Regions from separate parts of the Melissococcus plutonius ATCC 35311 genome, predicted to be linked through region 2. Evidence: predicted binding sites of a transcription regulator. Region 2 holds the regulator's gene; the other holds the start of a gene.
The links. The regulator HrcA, encoded in region 2, represses chaperone genes, less so after heat shock. The targets are predictions, from matches to a motif close to TTAGCACTCNNNNNNNNNGAGTGCTAA.

Region 1 (8,486 bases), 260 kb from region 2:
GAATTAATGTCTTTTTCTTTGCTAGGTTTGCAGCTCCTACTGCAAAAGCGACACTGGTTAAAAGCATGAGCCCTTCTGGAATCATACTAATAAGCGCACCTGATACACCAAGAACAGCTTTAGAAAGTGAGCCAGTTGAATGAAATTGCGACCAAAAAAGCAAGAGACCAATAGGAATGATAGCAATTGTTAACCATTTAATCAGCAAATTTAATGAATCCATTAATTCAGAAGTTGATTGTTTTTCTGACTTTGCTTCTCTTGATAATTTTGCAACAAAGTTATCTTCACCTACAGCAGTAATTTGAATAAATCCAGTACCAGCTGTAACAAAACTACCACTCATAACAGAATCATCTACCTGTTTAGAAATGTTATCAGATTCTCCGGTTAATAACGACTCATCTATTTCAAGTCCTTTTGTGTATAATACCTTGCCATCAGAAGGTATCTGGTTCCCAGTGGTTAAAAACAAAATATCATTCAGTACAATGTCTTCTTGATAAATTTGTTTTATTTTGTTTTCACGTACGACAGATACAGTTGAACGATTAACAATAGATAATTGATCAATCGTCCGTTTAGCATGAATTTCTTGAAAAACACCAATAGCAGTATTAACTAAAATAACCCAAAAGAACAAGGCGTTTTCAGGATAGCCAACTAAAAATACCGAAACAGCTAAAAATAAATTAATAAAATTAAAAAGAGTTAAGGAATTATCTCTGATAATTTGTGCAGTTGTTCTTGAAATATTTTCTATCTCTTTATTATAATTACCTTTTTCCACTTGTTGTTTTACTTCTTGTTCTGAAAGACCAGTTATATTTTCAGGAATTTGGATTTGGGTGTCATTGGTCAAAGAAGAATTTTTTTTCATTGATTGCTTATCTCCTAGTAATTGTTCATTAGGTGTCTTTTTAGAAAAAAATCTTTTCATTCTTAACTTCACACTCCCCTTTTCCACAGTTTAGATGATTTCATTTATCTTTTCATACATTTGACAAAAATTTTTATTATTCTTAATCTATATGAAAAAAGAGAGCGGAAAAAGAATTTCACGCTCCAATCACTTGTTATTTTAACATACAAGTGTTTTATCCAAAGTCACTAAGCTAGTTTCAACTCCTTGGTTGGTTAAATAGCCATCAATAGATAAAGGTATTTCATTTTATCATTCATGATATTCTTTCTTTTTTCTTAATTGTGGATTTTTTGTTTATATTTACACAATATAAAGTAAAAATGTTTAATTTCTTGCTATTTCCAAAAATCATCAAAAATTGTTATGGGTAAATGACGTTTATGCTGGGTTTTCTTGTATAAATTTTCAATCCTTTGTTGCGCTTTCTCTGAAACAATTTTCCCCTCAAGATAATCATCTATTGTTTCATAAGTGATTCCCAAAGCTGTTTCGTCTGCTAATAATGGCTGATTGTCTTCTAAGTCAGCCGTAGGTATTTTATTATATAAGCTAGCTGGTGCTTGTAACTCCTTTAATAATGCTTTTCCTTGACGTTTATTCAATCGAAAGATTGGTAATAAATCAGTACCACCATCACCATATTTTGTGAAAAAACCAGTTAGACTCTCAGCTGCATGGTCTGTTCCAATAACTGCCCCAACTGTTTCACCAGCAACAGCATATTGTGTAATCATTCGCTGCCTAGCCTTAATATTTCCCTTATTGAAATCATTGATAATTATTCCAGCTTCAATTAACGAAGCAATTTCAGCGTCGACAGCGGGTTTGATATCTATACAAAGTGAACGATCGGGTTGAATAAAAGCAATTGCCTGTTTGGCATCTTCCTCATCTGCTTGCGTACCATATGGAAGACGAATTGCAATAAATTGATAATGACTATTTTGAGTTTCTTTACGCATTTCTTCCATTGCTAATTGTGCCAAACACCCAGCTAGTGTTGAATCCTGTCCACCACTGATTCCTAAAACGAATGTTTGCAGAAATGAATTTTTATATAAATAGGTTTTTAGAAAATCAATACTTTTTCGAATTTCTTCCTTTGGATTGATTTTAGCTTTGACACCCAATTCATCAATAATTTTTTTCTGCAATGGTTCCATTCTGTATCCTCTACTTTCCTAAAAATTATTCATTTATCGTTTGTATATTTCTTCTGACTGTTTCTATTAAATTCATTTTATGGTTCCAACATTCCGTTGACAAATCTACAGGATATTTTTGTGGATTTAAATCACGTTTATATTCCTCCCAAAGTGAATCTAGGTTTTCTTTTGCATAGTGCTTCACTTCATCAAGTGATGGCAAAGAATAGACACATTCACCTTCAATAAATATCTCTTGAAGCACAGGTCTTGCTTCAAAATTACGAATCGTCTTATTAATAAATGTATGGATTGGATGAAACATATAGATCTCTTTTTGTTTTCTGGGATCTTCTTCCCAAAGTGTAATATAATCACCTTCAGACTTTCTATCTGATAGACGAGTAATGCGCCATACCTGCTTTTTACCAGGCGTAGTTACCTTTTCTGCATTGCTGGATAATTTAATTGTGTCTTCCATACATCCATCCGCGTTTTCAATAGATACTAATTTGAATACTGCTCCTAAAGCAGGTTGGTTATATGCCGTAATTAATTTTGTACCAACTCCCCAAACATCAATTTTGGCCTTTTGCATCTTTAAGTTTAAAATTGTAGTTTCGTCTAAATCATTGGAAGCATAGATTTTAGCATCGAAAAATCCAGCTTCATCCAATTGTTCTCTGACACGTTTTGAAATATAAGCCATATCACCACTATCAATCCGAACACCTAAAAAGTTAATTTTATCGCCCATTTCATTAGCAACTTTAATGGCACTAGGTACTCCTGACTTCAATGTATCATACGTATCTACCAAAAAAATACAATCCTTGTGTGTTTTTGCATAAGCCATAAATCCATCATAATCATTTCCGTAAGATTGAATGAGTGAATGAGCATGGGTACCACTAACAGGCATGCCAAATATTTTTCCTGCACGAACATTACTAGTAGCATCTGCTCCACCAATATAAGCAGCACGTGTTCCCCATATCGCCGCATCAAGTTCTTGAGCACGACGTGTACCAAATTCTAAAAGAGGTTCTGTACCAATAACTGACTTTATTCTTGCAGCCTTTGTAGCAATTAAAGTTTGAAAATTAATAATATTTAATAAGGTTGTTTCAACTAATTGACATTGAGCCAAGGGTCCTTCGATTTGAACCAACGGTTCATTATTGAAAACAATTTCTCCTTCTAAAGCTGAACGTACCGTACATTGAAATTTAAAATTTCTTAAATAGTCTAAAAAATCTTCTGGATATTCCTTTACTTCTTTCAAATATTCAATATCTGTATCAGTAAATGTTAAGTTTTTCAAATAATCAACCAACCGTTCAAGACCTGCAAAAATGGCATATCCTTGATTAAAAGGCATATCTCTAAAGTAACATTCAAAGACAGCATGTAAATCCGCTCTTCCTAATTCCCAGTATGTTTTCATCATGTTAATTTGATAAAGGTCCGTATGTAAAGTTAGACTATCATCTGTGTAGATTTTTTCCATAATTTTGCTCCCATCTCTTCTATTCAATTCAACAGGCCTACTTTAAATGGTCAATTTCACTAAATAACATAAATTGTTTTATCATTATAGATTATCATCAATGTCTTTTTTCTTTGAAAAAATAAATAATTTACTAAAGACATAATTTATAATAATGATCACTATTTGGGTAATGACCTTAGCTAGCATATCTGTTGTATGAAGTAAATCAACGAAGAAAATCATCATTCCCATATCGATAATAAAAGATACAAATCGATACCAATAAAACAGTGCCATCTCTTTTATAAAGGAACGTTTATCTTTTTGTTTACTTTTAAAAACAAGATATTTATTTGTAATAAATGCAAATAAAACAGATAAAAACCAAGCAATAGCATTGCTTATTTTATAATCAATTGCTAGTATGTTTTGACAAATAAAAAATACAACAATATTAATAACTGTCGTCAATCCACCAAAAACTAGATAGGCGATAAGTTCTTTATACTTTTGAAATAAATTTTTCAATTTTTATACTTCCTCTCAATTCTTATTGTATCAAAATTATGAATAAAAACCTATTTTTTTCTGAAATAATCATTGTTTTATTTTGTCCTTATTGTATCAACATACTTTATTTAATTGCAATCTTTTACGTAAAAACTTTTCTACTAAATAGCTAAATTTTCATTTAACTACATTAACAATTAATATCAATATTTCATTTTTTCTATAAAGATGCTAAAAATATTTATTCAAATAAGATAAAAATGGGCATTTTATTCATTCAAAAAATAAAATTCCTCTAACAAACCCGCTATTTATTATTTTTATCTTTACTTAAAATTTTATTTTTAATTTAATAGCTAATTAGAATTTTACTCTAAAAATCTATTTTCTTTAGACTATTAAAATAAATTAACTATCGATTATAAATTTTTTGATTTTTTGCATCAAAAAAAAGAGTCTTGAAAGCCAAGACTCTTTTTTTTGAAGTGTTACGTAATTACATCATACCGCCCATCATTGATGGATCCATTGCAGGTGCTTGTGGTGCTGCTGCAGAAGATTCTGCTGGTTTATCTGCTACAACTGATTCAGTTGTTAACAATAAAGCAGCGATAGAAGCAGCATTTTGTAGTGCTGAACGTGTTACTTTCGTCGGATCAACAATACCAGCTTCAACCATATTTACCCATTCACCAGTTGCTGCATTGAATCCTATTCCTAATTTAACATTTTTCAATTTATCAACAATTACTGAACCTTCATAACCGGCATTTTCAGCAATTTGACGAATTGGTTCTTCTAAGGCACGAACGACAATTTTCACACCAGTTGCCATATCACCCTCAGCTTCAACAGCGGCAACTTTTTCAATAACATTTACCAATGCAGTTCCACCACCTGAAACCATGCCTTCTTCAACAGCGGCACGTGTAGCATTTAAAGCATCTTCAATGCGTAATTTTAATTCTTTTAATTCTGTTTCAGTTGCTGCACCTACCCTAATAACTGCAACGCCACCAGCTAATTTTGCCAAACGTTCTTGTAATTTTTCACGATCAAAATCAGAAGTTGTGTCAGCAATTTGGTTCTTAATTAATTGAACACGAGCATCAATCGCACTTCTTTCGCCAGCTCCTTCAACAATTGTAGTATTATCTTTATCTACAACAATTTTGCTTGCAGTACCAAGATTGTCAACAGTAGTATCTTTCAAGTCAAGACCTAAGTCTTCTGTGATAACTGTTGCACCAGTTAAAATAGCAATATCTTCTAACATTGCTTTACGACGATCGCCAAAGCCTGGTGCTTTAACAGCTACTACATTAAATGTTCCACGAATCTTATTAAGTACTAATGTTGGTAATGCCTCACCATCTACATCATCAGCAATGATCAATAAAGGACGTGATTGTTGAACAATCTGTTCTAATAATGGTAAAACGTCTTGAATATTAGAAATTTTCTTATCAGTAATTAAAATATATGGATTATCTAAAACAGCTTCCATCTTATCATTATCAGTTACCATATATTGTGATAGGTAACCACGGTCAAACTGCATTCCTTCAACAACATCTAATTCTGTTTCGATTCCTTTAGATTCTTCAATAGTGATAACACCATCATTACCCACTTTTTCCATTGCATCAGCAATTAAATGGCCTACTTTTTCAGAACCAGATGAAACAGCAGCGACTTGTGCAATTGATTCTTTTGAATCAACGACAGATGAAATAGCATGTAATTCTTCAACTGCTTCTGCTGTTGCTAATTCAATACCATGACGAATACCTAAAGGATTTGCACCAGCAGTAACATTTTTTAGGCCTTCACGAACAATTGCTTGTGTTAGAACAGTTGCAGTAGTAGTACCGTCACCTGCAATATCATTTGTTTTTGATGCAACTTCAGAAACTAATTTAGCACCCATATTTTCAAAATGATCTTCTAATTCGATTTCTTTTGCAATTGTTACACCATCATTTGTAATTAAAGGTGATCCATAAGATTTTTCTAATACAACATTACGACCTTTAGGGCCTAAAGTTACTTTTACTGTGTCTGCTAGTGTATCTACACCACGAAGCATTGCTGCACGTGCATCTTCTGCAAATTTGATTTCTTTTGCCATAATTTCTTCACCTCAAAAGTTAGTTTTTATTTTTATCAATTAATTAATTATTCTACAATTCCAATAATATCTTTTTCTGAAATGATTAGATATTCTTCATTTTCATATTTCGCTTCTGTACCAGCATATTTTTCAAACATGACTGTGTCGCCTTCTTTTACTTCCGCAGGAACCTTGGTTCCATTATCTAACAAACGGCCTTGCCCAACAGCAATAACTTTACCAGTTTGTGGTTTTTCTTTAGCTGTTGAAGCTAATACAATGCCACCTACTGTTTTTTCTTCTTCTGCGACTTTAATAATAACACGATCGCCTAATGGTTTTAACACAATAAATCCCTCCAAAAAATTTATTTAGCACTTGAAACACATGAGTGCTAACTCACACTATTTATAATACTCATTTCTCTTACATATTGCAAGCCTTTTATGTTAAATTTCTTAAATTTTGTTTTCTCATAAAAATTTTTAATTGGAACTCTTGTCTTTTTTAATAGGTAAAGAAAAAATTTTATTCTATTTTATGTTTTGTTTTTTCATGCTAAACTATGATATAAAGATCTTAGATAATTCGAATAAACAAAAATGACCAATGCTTCAATAAGTTTTGGTAATTAACAACAAAAAGGATAACTAGATTATAGTTATCTATAACGAAAGGAATTCAAATTCATGTATCAGTGGATCCATAAAAAACTAAATAATTTTACTGTTAGTATTTGGATGATCTTTATTTATTTGTTTGTTCTTTTCTCTCCTTTTCTATTGGTTATTTTTCCAACTTCTATTAGAATTACCTTTTTTACGTTTATTTATTTTTTAGGTGCTCTCCTTCTTATTTTTCTCTATAATAAAAAAGATCAACCTACAGAACTGGGAAAAAATGCAACAATGCGATCATCCGTATTTGTCTTTCTACTAGGAATAGGTGGAATTTTTATTGCACTGATCATTCAATCAATTGTAACATTACTTGAATATATGATTACAAAAACGACTCCTGACACTTCTCAAAATACGCAAAATATTATTCGTCTTATTTTAAATAGTCCTATATTTATCATTGCAACAGTCATTTGTGGTCCGATTATGGAAGAATTCGTTTTTAGACGTTCCTTGGTTACACTTATAAAACCAAAACTAGGTTTTTGGCTTGCTGCAATCATTAGTTCAGCTATTTTTTCTCTTGCCCATAATGATCAACATTTTTTTGTCTACTTTGCAATTGGTCTTTTCTTTTCCTATATTTATAAATTAACCGGGAGAATATGGACTTCAATTCTTGCTCATTGTGGTATGAATACATTAGTTGTTATTATTCAATTGATCTCATACTTTTATAAAATCAATTAAACAACTATTAATTATTATGTTAGTTGTTCACTAGAAAATTTTTAGGTATCTTTTTTATTTCATACTTAGTTTTACTTTTTTATAAAATACTAAATGCTTTTGATAGATATTTTATAGAAAACTTTAGAACACTAACATGACAGACAAGATACTAAAAAAGAAAAGAATTAACAGATCCAATGATGCTAAAAATCTAAAGGTTAGTCTTTATTTATCTTAGATAATTTGCGTTTATTGGAAAAGTATTCTTTTCTTTTTTATTCTTTTGTCCGTTATTTTTTTATTTATTCATCATTTTCTTCATTGTTATTCGTTGTTAGTAGTTGACGTTCATTGTGTAAAAAGTAGATAAGTGTTTGTAGTTCATTTGTTAAATCAACATTTTGAACAATGATATCAGAAGGAACAGCCAAACGAACAGCCGTAAAATTTAAAATTCCTTTAATTCCTGCATCTACTAATTGATTGGCAACTTCTTGCGCTTTTCTTGCTGGTAATGTTAAAATAGCAATTTCAATTTGCTGAACTTGAATTTGCTCAATCATATCAGTTATTGGATAAACAGGAATACCATCCACAATACGACCAATAAGAGATTCATCTATATCAAATGCACAACTCACACGAATACTATTACTTTGATGAAATTTATATTTTAACAAGGCACTTCCTAAATTCCCAACACCAACTAAAGCAACATTGGTTAATTTATCTTCATTTAATGTTTTAGCAAAAAAATTCATAAGATTCTCAACATCATAGCCATAACCACGTTTTCCGAGTTCACCAAAATAAGAAAAATCTCTTCGGATCGTTGCGCTATCTACTTGTACCGCTTCGCTTAATTCAGTTGAAGATATTTTATTTTTGCCAGCATAATGTAAAATTCTTAAATAATGATAATACAAAGGAAGCCGTTTTGCTGTTGCTT
Region 2 (8,486 bases):
TTGTTTCATCTACAATTAATGCAATTTTCAATACTTCTTCTTTTTCACCACGGTTTGTTGCAAGCACACGATAAGGAACAATTTTACTAACAGATTCTGAAAAATCATAATACATTTCATAAATGCCTTTTTCATCTTTTTCCTTATTCTTTATCTTACTAACATATTGGCCATGTTTCCAAGTAAAGTCACGAATCCATTTACGAAATTTTGGTTCATCACTAATTCGTTCAGCTAAGATTTCATGAGCACCCTGTAAGGCTTCTTCAGCACTTGTAACTTCATTTTTTTCATTTATATAAAGTTCAGCCTCAACAAGTACGTCTGCATTCTCTTTTAATGCCAATAACCAATCTGCTAAAGGTTCTAATCCTTTTTCCTTAGCAATGGTTGCCTTTGTACGACGTTTTTGTTTATAAGGGCGATAGAGATCTTCAATTTGTTGCATTTTTGTTGTTTGTTGTATTTCTAATTTGAGTTCATTTGTTAACTTTCCTTGTTCCTCAATAAGACGAAGAACTTCTTTTTTACGTTTTTCTAAATTTAATAAATAATGATAGCGTTCTTCAATTTGCCGAATTTGTACTTCGTCTAAACTTCCTGTCATTTCTTTACGATACCGAGCAATAAAAGGAACTGTATTTCCTTCACTTAATAATGTTAAAATCGTCGTTAACTGATTGGTTCGATAGTTTGTTAATTCTTTTTGAAGAAGTCCAACTATTTCTTGGTTATACGTTTCAGTCATGGCAAAATCCCTCTTTTCTTCAAATACATACTGATTTATTTTAGCATATTCTTTTTCTAGCGACTACTAGTTCAGTATTTTATTATTTCTTGTACTAAACCTGGTGAATCAAAAAATTAAAAATACAGCAAGTTTTTAAAAGAGAAAAACCCACCATCGATTTCCATAGCGTCTAACGAAGAATCAAGAGCATAAAATTTTAAAAAGTATCTAACACAGACAAAAGAGTCATCTGGTTTAGATACTTTTTAAATATACTATTAATTGATCATTAAAAACATTCAATCTATCTACTAAATCGGAAATTTTTAATTACTTTTTCTTCTTACCACCAAAAGCATCCTTCATTTTATCAAAGAATCCTTCTTCTTGCTGTTCATCAACCGACTGACCACCTGCTTCAGCAAATGCTCTTAAGGCCTCTTTTTGTTCTTCATTTAATTGTTTAGGAATAATTAATTTTGTTTGAACATGCTGATCACCTGTACCGTTTCCGCGCAATTTAGGTGCCCCTTTACCACGTAAACGGAAATTGGTCCCTGTTTGGGTACCAGCAGGAATTTTTAATTTTATATCACCATGTACGGTAGGTACTTGAACTTCATCTCCCAAAGCAGCTTGAACAAAGCTAATTGGCAATTCATAATAAATTTCAGAACCTTCACGATCAAATATTTGGCTCTCTTCCACACTGAATACGACATATAAATCACCATAAGGTCCACCATTTTCTCCTGCTTCACCTTGATTTGATAAACGCATTTGCTGTCCATCTTCAACGCCGGCAGGTACATTCACCTTAACAGTATGAGGTTTCTTTTCATGTCCAGTACCATGACAAGTTGGACATGGTTCTTTAATTTCTTTTCCGGTTCCTCGACAGACATCACACGTTTGTTTACTCATCATTCGTCCTAAAGGCGTTTGGCGTTCAACATTTATCGCCCCTGTCCCATGACATTTATGACAAACTTCTGGTTGTGTGCCTGGTTTAGCACCATTTCCACCACAAGTATGGCATGTATCTTCTCGATTATATTTTATCTCTCTTTCAATTCCAAAGATTGCTTCTTCAAATTTCAACTCTATTGTATATTGTAAATCAGCGCCTTGTCTTGGTTCGTTTGGATTTGTACTTTGACCACCGCCACCAAAAAATGAATCAAAAATATCTTCAAATCCACCAAAACTACTGCCGCCAAAACCACCAGTATCAAAACCGCCAAAACCACCGCCACCATAATTTGGATCAGTACCAGCATGTCCATATTGATCATAAGCTGCTTTTTTCTGTGGATCACTTAATATCTCATAAGCTTCTGAGATTTCCTTAAATTTTTCTTCAGCATCCGCTTCTTTATTGATATCTGGGTGGTACTTCTTGGAAAGTTTACGATATGCCTTTTTTATTTCATCATCTGAAGCACCCTTTGATAAACCAAGCACTTCATAATAATCTCTTTTTGTAGCCATTAGCTTCCCTCCAAGCTTATTCCCTTCAAATTTATTTACACGAATAAATATCGTTGTAATCATATCATAATTTATGAATAATCTGAATAGAATTTCTAAAATTAATATGTAACTCCTGTTTTTCTGACAAAAAAGAGGCAGGACAATAGTTTACACTACTTACCCTTGCCCCATTTATAAATAAATAGCTGAGACAAAATCAATTTGTTTGACTGTCTTATCATTATTCATTCTTTTTCTGTCTATTTTGCATGGATAGAAAAGTCTAGTATAAACATCATAGACGTTCATTTATATTAATCAGAAACAAACGATGTCATCTCAGCTGAATTATTTACTAGTTATTTTCATATAATTATTTATTTTGATCTTTATCTTTGTCTTTGTCATCTACTTCTTCAAAATCAGCATCTACCACATCATCACTACCACCTTGTGCAGCGTCTGGGTTTTCTTGTGCTTGTTGTTGTGCAGCTTGTTCATAAAGTTTCACTGTTAAACCTTGAACAATTTCATTCAATGCATCACGTTTTGCTTTCATTTCTTCGATATTATTTGCTTCTGAAGCAGCTTTTAATTCATCACGAGCAGTTTCTGCTTTTTTAACTTCTTCAGCGTCTACTTTTCCTTCTAATTCTTTTAATGTTTTATCGATGGTAAATAGTAAAGTATCTACTTCGTTACGTAAATCAACTTCTTCTTTACGTTTTTTGTCTGCTTCAGCATTTGATTCTGCATCTTTTACCATTTGCTCAATTTCTTCATCTGATAAACCTGAAGAGGATTTGATTGTAATAGTTTGTTCTTTTTGTGTACCTAAATCTTTAGCACGAACGTTAACAATACCATTTTTATCAATATCAAAGCTTACCTCAATTTGAGGAACACCACGTGGTGCAGCTGGAATATCTGTTAACTGGAATCTTCCAAGTGTCTTATTATCTGCTGCCATTGGACGTTCACCTTGTAAAACATGGATATCTACAGCAGGTTGATTGTCAGCAGCTGTTGAAAATACTTGAGATTTACTTGTTGGGATGGTTGTATTGCGATCGATTAATTTAGTAAATACACTACCCATTGTTTCAATTCCCAAAGATAGTGGTGTAACATCAAGTAAGACAACATCTTTAACATCTCCGGTAATCACACCACCTTGAATTGCTGCTCCCATGGCAACTACTTCATCAGGGTTTACTGATTTATTTGGTTCTTTGCTTGTTTCTTTCCGAACTGCTTCAACAACAGACGGAATACGTGTTGATCCACCAACCAAAATAACTTCATCGATTTCAGAAGGATTCAAGCCAGCATCTTTCAAAGCTTGACGAACGGGTACTTTTGTACGTTCTACTAAGTCACTTGTTAGTTCATCGAATTTTGCACGTGTTAAGTTCATTTCCATGTGTAATGGACCAGATTCACCAGCAGTAATAAATGGTAAACTGATTTGTGTGCTTGTTACACCAGATAAATCTTTTTTCGCTTTTTCAGCAGTATCTTTAAGACGTTGCAAAGCCATTTTATCTTGAGCTAAATCAATACCGTGTTCTTTTTTAAATTCTGCTACCATATGATCAATAATTTTATTATCGAAGTCATCGCCACCTAGATGATTATCCCCTGCAGTAGCCAATACATCAAACACGCCATCTCCTAATTCAAGAATTGATACGTCAAAGGTTCCTCCACCTAAATCGAATACTAAGATTTTTTCATCTTTTTCTGTTTTGTCTAAACCATACGCTAATGCAGCCGCTGTTGGTTCATTAACAATACGTTCTACTTCTAAACCAGCAATTTTTCCGGCATCTTTTGTTGCTTGGCGTTGTGCGTCATTAAAATAAGCGGGTACTGTAATCACTGCTTTATCTACTTTTTCACCAAGATAATCTTCTGCAAAACCTTTTAAATACTGTAGAATCATTGCAGAAATTTCTTGCGGTGTATAAGATTTTCCTTCAACATCTACTTTATAGCTAGCTTCGCCCATATGACGCTTGATTGATGAAATTGTATTTGGATTTGTTACGGCTTGTCGTTTTGCAACTTCTCCTACTTGAATTTCACCATTTTTAAAAGAAACAACAGAAGGAGTAGTACGATTTCCTTCTGGATTTGCAATAATTTTTGCTTCGCCGCCTTCTAAAACTGCGACAGCTGAATTTGTAGTTCCTAAGTCAATACCAATAATTTTACTCATTTTACTTATCTCCTATCTTCATTTAAATTCAAATTTATTAAGAAAGTCTTACTACTGAGAAACAACAACCATACTTGGTCGTAACACTCTTTCTTGGAGTTTATATCCTTTTTGTAAAACTTCTACTATTGTATCTTTTGGTATTTCTTCTGTTGCTGGCACTGTTTGAACTGCTTGATGAAGTATTGGATTGAATTTTTCGTTTGTTGCCTGGATTTCTTCAATTCCTTCTTCTTTCAATGCATCCTGTAAACTTGTCATCACCATAGAAATTCCTTTTTGTAAGCTTGATCCTTGTTCATCTGTAACATCTATTGCTAAAGCTCTTTCTAAATTGTCTAATGCAGGTAAGATTTTTTTGCCTAAGTCTTGTGAGCGATAACGAACAAGTGATTCACGTTCGTTTTTGAAACGATTGTTCATATTTGCAATCTCTGCTTGGGCTCTTAAAAACTTATCTTCCATGTCTGAAAGTTCTGATTGAAGTTTTTCTATTTCTGATTCTTCTGTTTCCACTTCAGAAACACCAGCATCATCAATTGCTTCCATTTCTTGCTCGTTTTGTTGTGCTTTTACTTCCTCAGATGATTCTATTGTTTGTTCATTTGTTTTTTTTGTTTCTGTTTCTTCAGACGATACTTTTTCATTTTTTTTCATATTAGCATCTCCTTTTCTAAAAGCACTACTTTTATAATTCCATCATTAGCATTGCTATTTCTTTTTATTATTTAGTTATTTTATTCGCCAAGGAAGCGATAATAATCATCCAGCTTTGAAGCAAGTTCTTCACGAAATAGGTTAACCAAACTAAACATATGTGAGTAAGGCATACTTGTTGGTCCTAACAATGCGATGACCCCTTTTCCATGTCCACTCACTTCATAAACTGCAGTAATCATGCTCATATCTTCTAAGAGATCATTTCCTATTTCTGAGCCAATTTGAATAGCAATAGGTGGTGTATTGGCTTTTTCAGCTTCATTAAGTAGTTGTGCTAATTCATTTGTATCTTGCATAAATGAATAAACAGATTTTATTTGTTCAATATCTTGTTTTACCCCAAAATCTAGTAAGTTCATACGTCCACTAACGAATATACGTTCCTTAAACGCTTGTCCCAATAAGGTATCAAATAAATTCATTACACCATCTGGTGTTTGAAAATAGCGATGTAAAATCATCGGAATTTCCGTACGTAAACGATGATAAACAGTCAAAAGTGGTTGTCCAACCAATTTATCATTAATGATTTTAGTCATTCTTTCCAAATCTTCTCCTGATAAATTTGGTGGAATAAAAAATACCTGATTTTCAACGTTGCCTTTATCTGTCACTACAATTGCAAGTACCTGACGATCATTTAAAGGAATCATTCGAAAGCCAGTTAATTTTCTTTCTTTTACTTCAGGTCCTAAAGAGAAAGCAGTATAGCTCGTTAATTTAGAGAGAATTTCTGTCGATTTTTCAATAATATCATTAATTTCATTAAATTCCTGTCCAAATGAATACTGAATGGTTTGTACCATTTCTTGATCAATTTTTTCAGGTTGCAATAAGTAGTCTACATAATATCGATAGCCTTGCATAGAAGGTATTCTTCCAGAAGAAAGGTGTGTTTTAAGCAGTAGTCCTTCTTCTTCTAATACTCTCATATCGTTACGAATAGTGGCTGAACTGGAATTAATCCCAGCTTCCATTAATTTTTTAGAACCAACCGGCAATCCGGTATTTGTATAGTGTTGGATGATAAGTCGCAAGATATTTTTTTGTCTCTCAGTAATCATATTTGCCACCTTCCCCATTAGCACTTATTTATTTCAAGTGCTAATCACAACTATTAATATACGCATTCGTGATTCGTTTGTCAAGTAAAAAATAACTTTTTTAGCACTCGGCTTGAAAGAGTGCTAAAGATGCAGATTTTTTAATTTTATACTTCTCTTACCTATACAAAAAGATTTGGTAATAAATAAACAAACAGTTTCTAGGCAACATTTTAAAAAATTGTTCTTATAAAAAATGTTATGGCTGTAGTTTAAAAAATTAAAGCAGATTAAGCAAAAATTTTCTCTTGGTTTTTCTAAAATTTAATCATACTATTTTTCTTAGTAAAAATAGCTTAGATTTTTGTTATCACTTACTCTTTTACTAGTCCAATAAGAACGCTTCAAATACCTCATTTCCTAAAAATATTCCTTCTGAAGTCAAAGCAATTGAATTTGTTTGTTCATAGATCAATTTTCTAATCTTTAATTGCTGGATTGTTTCGCCATAGATACTTTCCATTGAAACACCAAATTTTTGATAGAATTTTTCTTTTGAAACGCCTTTTTTCATTCTAAGACCTAAAAACATTTCTTCCTCTATTTGATGTTTTGTTAATAGTTCTTCTCTTTCAATAATCGGTAATTGATTATCCTCTAAAGGCATCAGATAATGCTGAATGGGGCCATGGTTTTTATAACGTAAATTATCAATATAACCGCTTGCACCAGCACCAAAACCGTAATAATGTTCATTATCCCAATATCTAGTATTATGTCGGCTTTCCTTTCCAGGAATTGCAAAATTACTGATTTCATAATGCCTTCTCCCCGCCTCTTCCATGAGTTGAATGGCAGATTTAAGCATACTTACTTCGATATCTTCTGAAGGAAAATGAATTTTTCCCTGTCTTGCCAAATTCATAAACATCGTTTGATTTTCCAAAATTAAAGAATACAAGGCATAATGCGGTAAGTTTAATTCAATTGCTTTGCATAAACTCTCTTTAAAATTTTCTAATGTTTGACCGGGCAACGCATAAATTAAATCAATACTGATATTATTAAAATTTGCCTTTTCAAGTCGTTGAATAGCTTGATAGATTTCCTTTACTGTATGTTTACGTCCAATTTTTTTTAATATCTGATTATCAAAAGATTGTACCCCCATTGATAAACGATTTACGCCATAATTTTTCATTATTTGTATCTTTTCAGGTGTTAAATCACCTGGATTTGCTTCAACGGTAAATTCAATTGTGTTTGAAAAAGTAAACTGTTTTATAATCCCACTTAATAAATAATCCAGTTGTTTGGAAGATAATGCTGAAGGTGTCCCTCCACCAATATAAAGGGTTTCAAGTTCACAAGAAACATTGCCTGTTACCAATTCTATTTCTTTTAACAAGCTTTCTAGATACCTATCAACCGGTTGTTCTTTGATAAGCACTTTATTAAAATCACAATAATAACAAATATGTTCACAAAATGGAATGTGAATGTAGGCAGAAGAAATAGCAGAAGGCGTTTTATTCATCATTTTTTTAATTTTTTCACCTCACAATATTTCTTAAATTTTCATCAATTAATGGTTGTTCATTAAATAAATTTTTTATTGATACTAAAAATCAACAGAAAATGATATGTCTATTTGTTGTAAACTAAATAAAGCGACCCAGATTCTAAAAAAAATAATTAATTATCATTTTTTAAAAAATAATGCAAGGTATCGTTTTTATCTTGATTTAATTGTTGAACCAATGCATCAATATTTTCAAACTGTATTTGATTTCTTAGATAATCATGCCATTCAACAATGACTTTTTCATCATAAATCATTTGATTAAAATGAAAAATATTAATTTCAACAGTTAATTTGCGATTACTGCCAAATGTATCGTTATGCCCAATCGATCCCATTCCTAAATACCAGATGTCTCCAACTTTCATTCTAACCGCATAAACACCATTTTTAGGCAAGTAAACTGAAGAATCTACCTGTACATTAGCTGTTGGAAAACCTAATAAACGCCCTCTAGCATCTCCATGTACTACAATTCCAGTAGTAGTATAAAAATGTCCTAGCCGTTTTGCAACACCTAGCATATCTCCTTCTTGCATCAATAAACGTATTTTTGTGGAACTGATTTTTTCATTTTCCAGTAATTCCTCATCGACTATTACAATTTCAAAACGATTTTTCGCATACTTAGGCAGAATTTCTACACTAGTTTCTTCTTTAGTTCCATGACCATAAGTGTAATCAAACCCAGCAACAGCAACCTTAGTGTGAAGATCA

Region 1: a site for HrcA is predicted at 6,557-6,583, ahead of groES (co-chaperone GroES). Genes of this name have one in related genera too.

The regions. Positions count from the first base shown of each region.
Region 1 is NC_015516.1:1,622,283-1,630,768, forward strand. It holds gene MPTP_RS07095 (HAD-IC family P-type ATPase) at 1-940, opposite strand, end outside; gene nadE (ammonia-dependent NAD(+) synthetase) at 1,261-2,088, opposite strand; gene MPTP_RS07105 (nicotinate phosphoribosyltransferase) at 2,114-3,580, opposite strand; gene MPTP_RS07110 (GtrA family protein) at 3,665-4,090, opposite strand; gene groL (chaperonin GroEL) at 4,569-6,203, opposite strand; gene groES (co-chaperone GroES) at 6,251-6,532, opposite strand; gene MPTP_RS07125 (CPBP family intramembrane glutamic endopeptidase) at 6,875-7,555, shown strand; gene MPTP_RS07130 (redox-sensing transcriptional repressor Rex) at 7,840-8,486, opposite strand, start outside.
Region 2 is NC_015516.1:1,360,191-1,368,676, forward strand. It holds gene MPTP_RS05750 (Tex family protein) at 1-748, opposite strand, end outside; gene dnaJ (molecular chaperone DnaJ) at 1,061-2,221, opposite strand; gene dnaK (molecular chaperone DnaK) at 2,577-4,424, opposite strand; gene grpE (nucleotide exchange factor GrpE) at 4,476-5,081, opposite strand; gene hrcA (heat-inducible transcriptional repressor HrcA) at 5,162-6,208, opposite strand; gene hemW (radical SAM family heme chaperone HemW) at 6,573-7,727, opposite strand; gene ribF (riboflavin biosynthesis protein RibF) at 7,883-8,486, opposite strand, start outside.